Regions from separate parts of the Pseudomonas sp. BN414 genome, predicted to be linked through region 1. Evidence: riboswitches for the same ligand, from Rfam matches in the RefSeq annotation. Region 1 holds a riboswitch; the other holds the start of a gene.
What was found. A riboswitch is a leader RNA that binds a small molecule or an ion and turns the genes downstream of it on or off. The one in region 1 is predicted to bind cobalamin.
Positions count from the first base shown of each region.

Region 2: it holds a riboswitch for cobalamin, as region 1 does, so the genes downstream of both, btuB (TonB-dependent vitamin B12 receptor) here and E8E95_RS17750 (CbtB-domain containing protein) in region 1, are expected to answer to the same signal.

Region 1 is NZ_SSOL01000070.1:94,773-98,173, reverse strand. It holds gene cobN (cobaltochelatase subunit CobN) at 1-36, opposite strand, end outside; gene cobW (cobalamin biosynthesis protein CobW) at 152-1,210, opposite strand; cobalamin riboswitch at 1,302-1,501, opposite strand; cobalamin riboswitch at 1,560-1,777, shown strand; gene E8E95_RS17750 (CbtB-domain containing protein) at 1,880-2,065, shown strand; gene E8E95_RS17745 (CbtA family protein) at 2,077-2,781, shown strand; gene E8E95_RS17740 (cobalamin biosynthesis protein) at 2,858-3,259, shown strand; gene cobM (precorrin-4 C(11)-methyltransferase) at 3,265-3,401, shown strand, end outside.
Region 2 is NZ_SSOL01000025.1:5,904-9,304, forward strand. It holds gene E8E95_RS02475 (DEAD/DEAH box helicase family protein) at 1-1,206, shown strand, start outside; cobalamin riboswitch at 1,487-1,701, shown strand; gene btuB (TonB-dependent vitamin B12 receptor) at 1,769-3,401, shown strand, end outside.

The sequences.
Region 1 (3,401 bases):
GACGAAGCCGCCGGGCTGGGTGCGGAGGAGGTGCATGGCTCTTACCCCCTCTCCCTTTGGGAGAGGGTTGGGGTGAGGGGAAGTCCCAGCGCGCGGAGGTTGCCCTCACCCCCGGCCCCTCTCCCGGAGGGAGAGGGGAGTTGAACGCGTTTCATGCCAGCTCCGTACGCAGTTCGTTGACGATCACCGCCTGGTCCAGCTCCTGACCGATCACCACCAGGCGGGTGCCACGGGGTTCGTCGGTCAGCCATTTACGGTCGAAGTGCTTGTCGAAGCGCTTGCCGACGCCCTGGACCAGCAGGCGCATGGGTTTGCCGGGGATGGCGGCGAAACCTTTGATTCGCAGGACGGCATGGCGCTCCACAAGCTGGCCGAGGGCGGCGATCAGCGCGGCTTCTTCGACTTCCGGAAGGTCGACATGGAAGGAGTCGAACTCGTCGTGGTCGTGGTCGTGGTCTTCATGACCTTCGTGGTCGTGGTGAGTGGGGCGGCTGTCGATGTGCAATTCGGCCTCGGCGTTCAGCCCCAACAGGACATCGAGCGGGATTTTGCCGGAGCTGGCTTCGACGATCTTCACTGCCGGCGGCAGTTCCTCGGCCACTTCGGCGCGTACTGCGGCGAGGGCTTCCGGGCTGAGCAGGTCGGCCTTGTTCAGCACCACCAGGTCGGCGCTGGCGAGCTGGTCTTCGAACAGCTCATGCAGGGGGGATTCGTGGTCGAGGTTCGGGTCCTGCTTGCGCTGCTCGTCTACCTGCTCGGGGTGCGCGGCGAAGGTGCCGGCGGCCACGGCTGGACTGTCGACCACGGTGATCACGGCGTCGACGGTGCAGGCATTGCGGATTTCCGGCCACTGGAAGGCCTGGACCAGCGGCTTGGGCAGCGCCAGGCCGGAGGTTTCGATGAGGATCTGGTCGAGGTCACCACGACGGGCCACCAGCTCACGCATCACCGGGAAGAATTCTTCCTGCACGGTGCAGCAGAGGCAGCCGTTGGCCAACTCGAAGACGCGGCCCACGGCCTCTTCCTCGGTGCATCCGATTGAGCACTGCTTGAGGATTTCGCCGTCGATGCCCAGCTCGCCGAACTCGTTGACGATCACCGCGATACGGCGACCTTCCGCGTTGTCCAGCATGTGGCGCAGGAGGGTGGTCTTACCGGCGCCGAGAAAGCCGGTAACGATGGTGACGGGGAGCTTGGCCAGGGTTTTCATGCGCGCCTCTGCGTGGTCGGTCGGCGGGCATGACGAACGCAGCGGGACTCGCCCCGCGCAACGAATTCGCCACCGGATCACCCCGCCCGGTTGTCTGAAATTTCGTCGAGGCAGGTCTCCTGGCTCACAGCCTGGCGCGGCGCGCCGTCTTTCCGCCTTCCCGCCCCGGGTGGGGCAGTGGCTGTGGATAAGACATCAGCTGTTCACAGTTGCGGGGGCAGCCGTGGCCTTGACCACGTTCCCTCTTAGCTCCGGCGCATCGACCGGAGAACCTCGAAAGGGCGAAGGCTACGCAGCAGGCGGGAGGCGGTCAATCGTGACAGTTGACGCTTGATCGGACTCGTGATGTCCTAGCACGGTTTTTTCAGGTGCCTCGCGTCGCCGTACGCGAGGTGAAACGGGAAGTCGGTGCGTCCTTTTTAGGACTAGTCCGACGCTGCCCCCGCAACGGTAAGCGATCGTAGGGTTAAGTACGCCACTGTGCCGACACGGCATGGGAAGGCATGCCCATCCTGCCCCTGGCAGGCGTCGCGAGCCCGGAGACCGGCCTGATCACGTTTTGGCAACCCGCGGTGGGCGGGCGCAAGCCGGAAATCTGGGTGCGCCTGCGCCCGCTTCCCTCGCGCGCGTTCCTCTGCCGGTATCGTTATCAATGCAGAGGGAACCTCCATGTCCAGCCGCACCCTGTCCCATTCCGCCGCTTCCTCCTCGACCCTGGCCCAGCGCCTCGTATTGGCTATTGGCACTATCCTGGTCGGCCTGTCCCTGGTGTATTTCGCCGGTTTCTCGCATGTCGAAGCCGTGCACAACGCCGCGCACGACACCCGCCACAGTGCCGCTTTCCCCTGCCATTGAGTGATTTCCGGATGATCAAGCGCATCGCCCAGACCGCCGGTTTCGCCGGCCTGATCGCCGCCCTGGTGCTGACCCTGCTGCAGAGCCTTTGGGTAACCCCGCTGATTCTCCAGGCGGAAACCTACGAAAGCGCCGAACCTGCCGCACAGGTGGAGCACGACCATGAGCATGGCGGCGTGGCTGTCGCGCACACCCATGAACACAGTGACGAGGCCTGGGCCCCGGAAGATGGCTGGCAGCGGACCCTGTCCACCGGTGGCAGCAACCTGGTGGTGGCCGTTGGCTTCGCTCTGATCCTCGCCGGGCTGTTCAGCTTGCGCGGCCCGAGCCGTTCCTGGCAGGGCCTGCTCTGGGGCCTGGGCGGTTTCGCCACCTTTGCCCTCGCACCGTCACTCGGCCTGCCACCGGAACTGCCCGGTACCGCAGCCGCCGACCTGGCGCACCGCCAGACCTGGTGGATCGGCACCGCTGCCTCCACTGCCGCGGGTCTCGCCCTGATCGCCTTTGGCCATCACTGGGCGCTGCGTGTGGTCGGCATCGTCGTTCTGGTGATTCCGCATGTAATTGGCGCGCCACAACCCGAAGTGCACTCCAGCCTGGCGCCGGAAGCGCTGGGGCACGAGTTCATCGTGGCTTCGCTGATCACCAATGCCGCGTTCTGGATGGTGCTCGGCTGGGCCGCAGCCTGGCTGTACCAGCGTCACTCCCAAGCATGACTGCCTGTAGGAGCGAGCTTGCTCGCGAAGGAACTCCCGGTTCGCGAGCAAGCTCGCTCCTACGATGATGCGTCCCATGAAACTGGTTGCCGGACTGGGTTGCCGACGTGGCTGCGCGGCGGATGAGTTGCGGGCCCTGTTGCTGCAATGCCTTGCCGAGGCCGACGTCTCGCTTGATGAGCTGGTTGCCCTGGCCAGCAACGAGGCGAAGACCGTGGAGCCGGGGCTGATCGCCCTGGCCGAGCAACTGAAATTGCCGCTGCACGGCGTTCCGTTGGATATTCTCGCCGCCTTTGAGTCTCGCCTGAGCCAGCCATCCGAGCAGGTTCGCGAGGCCGTCGGCAGCGCAGGAGTGGCCGAGGCCGCCGCGCTGGCCCAGGCAGAGGCCCTCTTCGGTACTCGCGCCACCCTGTTGATCGACAAACGTCGCAGCGCCAGCGCCACTTGCGCGCTGGCCTGTGTTCATCTGGAGGCCTAACGGTCATGACCGTCTACTTCATCGGCGCCGGCCCCGGCGATCCGGAACTCATCACGGTCAAGGGCCAGCGGCTGATCCGCACCTGTCCGGTGATTCTCTACGCGGGATCGCTGGTACCCGAAGCGGTGCTGGCGGGGCACAG
Region 2 (3,401 bases), on a different contig from region 1:
TTCGATTTCTGCCAGAACCTGGAGTTCTTCAGCCAGAACCCCGAGCCCACGGAGGGCTCGTTGACCGAACCGCTGGGCCAGCGTTTGTTCAAGACGCGCCTGGAGCTGCTCTCTGCTCTGGATCGTCAGCGTGCCGGGGGCGATGTGCGCGAACCCCATGGCGGTTACTCGGCGGTGTTCAGCAATGAGCAACTGCGTGAGGACACTGCCGCGATGTTGCAGGAGCGGGTAGCGGGCATGTCGCTGGATAACTTCCTGGTGCGCCCGAAGCGCCGTTGGGTGGAGCGCTTCGCCCGGATGGATGCCTGGCAAGCCCTGGATGACGCCAGTCTGCGCGACTTGAGTGAGCACATTTCCGGACTTCCCAGCACACTGCCGGACGAGGATGAGGAGGCCAAGCGCTTCGACCTGTTGTTGTTGCGCCTTCAGTTCTGCGTGCTGAATGCCGAGCCGGGCTTTGCCCGTCTGAGTGAAAAGGTCCGAGAGATTGCCGGAGCGTTGCTGGAGCAGACCAGCATTCCGGCCATCGCCGAGCAGGTGTTATTGATCGAAGCGGTAGCCGGCGAGGAGTGGTGGCAGGACGTCACTGTCTCAATGCTGGAGCAGGCCCGGCGCAAGCTGCGCGCTCTGATCAAGCTGCTGGAGAAGCGCAAGGGGACGGTGGTGTACAGCAACTTCGAGGATGAGCTGGGGGATATCAGCGAGACGGTCATGCCGTCGATGACCACCCCGGCCAGCTTCGAGCGCTTCCGTGAGAAGGCCCGCGCGTTTCTGCGTGCCCATGAGGATCATTTGTCCTTGCGCAAGCTGCGGCGTAATCAGCCGCTGACGGCGATGGACCTGGAGGCCCTGGAGCAGATGCTGGTGGAGAGCGGTGGCGGTGCCGGCGAAATCCACCGCGCCAAGGAGCAGGCCCATGGTCTGGGGCTGTTCGTGCGCTCGCTGGTGGGGCTGGACCGGGAAGCTGCGGTCGAAGCCTTGTCTGGCTTCATCGGCGGCAGGACCCTGAGCGGCAACCAACTGGAGTTTGCCAATCTGGTGATCCAGCACCTGACGGAGTTTGGCGTGATGGAGGCCAGCCGGTTGTACGAGTCCCCCTTTACCGACCTGACTCCCGCCGGGCCGGATGGCCTGTTCAGTTCGGAACAGGTGGATGAGTTGGTGGCCGCGTTGGGGCGGGTCAGGTCGTCGGCGATGGTGGCATAGCGGGTGAATCACGCATTGCCGCTCCACCATCGATGTCATGGGGTAGCGGAGCAAGTGGACGTGAACAGTGACTTCCACCCTACACGCTGCGCGTCCCGCCCTTGCGGGTGATGTCAAGCGCGAATGAAGGGGACAACGTAGCGTGGATCACGCTTTACCGATCCACCACCAGCGCTCGCCGGCAACACCGCTGGTGGAAGTGAAAAGCGACTTCCACCCTAGGAGTTCGATTCGCTGGGAACGCCGCCATCCGATTTGACGCTACCCCGCGCACCCTCTAACCTTCGCCGCTGCCTCAGGTGCCCCTTGGCTTGTGCTAAAGGGGTGAAACAGGGAAGCCGGTACATTCCTTCGAAGAATCCGGCGCTGCCCCCGCAACGGTAGGCGAGTAGAACGCCGCAATCGGCCACTGTGCCCCAGGCATGGGAAGGCGCGGCACGGGAGCTTCGGCTCCACTCGCAAGCCCGGAGACCGGCCTGTCGCAAACAGGGCATCGGAGTCATCCGCATGCAGTTCCCTTTATAGATGTCGCGCGGGTGGCACGACGGAGATCCCTATCTTGATTCGCAAGCCTTTCATCAGGCCGGCGGCGCTTGCGCTGCTCGGCAGTTCCTCTATTTCTCCCTTGCTGGTCGCAGCGCCCCTGACGCTGGACGAGCAGGTGGTCACCGCGACCCGTAGCGAGCGGCCGGTGCGGGCCAGCCTGGCCGCCAGCACGGTCATTGACCGCGAAGAGATCGAACGCAGCCAGGCGCGCTCGGTGCCTGAGCTTCTGCAGAAAGTGCCGGGGGTGACCCTCAGCAACAACGGTGGACCGGGCAAGAACACCACCGTTTTCCTGCGCGGCAGCGAGTCCGACCACGTCCTGGTGTTGATCGATGGCATCAAGGTGGGTTCGGTGAGCGCCGGCATCACGGCCTTCCAGGACCTGCCGGTTGAGCTGATCGAACGCATCGAAGTGGTTCGCGGCCCGCGCTCCAGCCTCTATGGCTCGGAAGCCATCGGCGGCGTCATTCAGATATTCACCCGCAAGGGCGGAAAGGGTGGTGCCAAGCCCTGGTTCTCCGCTGGTTACGGCACCCATGACAGCTATGAAGGCAGCGCCGGCGTTTCAGGTGGTGACGACAAGGGCTGGTACAACCTCGGCGTCAGCAGCCAGGACACCGACGGCATCAATTCACGCCGGCAGGGCAGCGACTACTACGAGCCCGATGCGGACGGCTACCGCAATCTTTCCGGCAGCTTGCGCGCGGGCTATCGCTTCGAGAACGGCCTGGAACTCGATGGCACGTTGATGCGCGCAAAGGCCCACAACGACTACGACGATATCGACCAGTTCGGCTATTTCCACCCCCTCGGCGGGCACAACGCCAATGCCGACAACCGCCAGGAGTTGCTGGGCGGCCGCGCGCGTTTCAGCCCTGCGGAAATCTGGGACGTGACCCTGCAGGCGGGGCGTAGCGAAGACAAGACCACCAGCGAAACCGACGGCGTCTTCGACGCGCGTTTCAATTCCAAGCGCGACAGTGCTTCCTGGCTCAACGACCTGACCCTGGCCGAGGGGCACGTGCTGACCCTGGGCTACGACTGGCAGCGCGACCGGATCAGCAGTTCCACCGCCTTCGACAAGGACTCGCGCCTGAACAAGGGCTGGTTCGCCCAGTACCTGGGCGAGTACGGTCGCCAGGACTGGCAGCTCAGCCTGCGTCGTGACGACAACGAACAATTCGGTACCCACGACACCGGCAATGCCGCCTGGGGCTACGCGCTGACCGACGCGGTGCGCTTCAGCCTGAGCTACGGCACCGCCTTCAAGGCGCCCAGCTTCAACGAGCTTTACTACCCCGGCTACGGCAATCCCGACCTGGACGCGGAAACCTCGGAAAGCTTCGAGGCCGGCCTTGCCGGTCAGCATGATTGGGGTCGCTGGTCCATCAATGCCTATCGCACCCATGTGGACGACCTGATCGCCTACGACTCCAGCCTTGGCCTTTACGGCGGCCCCAACAACATCGGCAAGGCACGCATCGACGGCCTGGAGCTGGTAGTGGGTAGCCAGTGGCTGGGGTGGGACTGGAACGCCAACGCGACCTTCCTCGATCCTGAGAACCGTGAGTCGGGCGTCAATTCGGGCAACGATCTGCCGCGTCGCGCGCGGGAAATCTTCAACCTCGATCTGGACCGCCGCCTTGGTC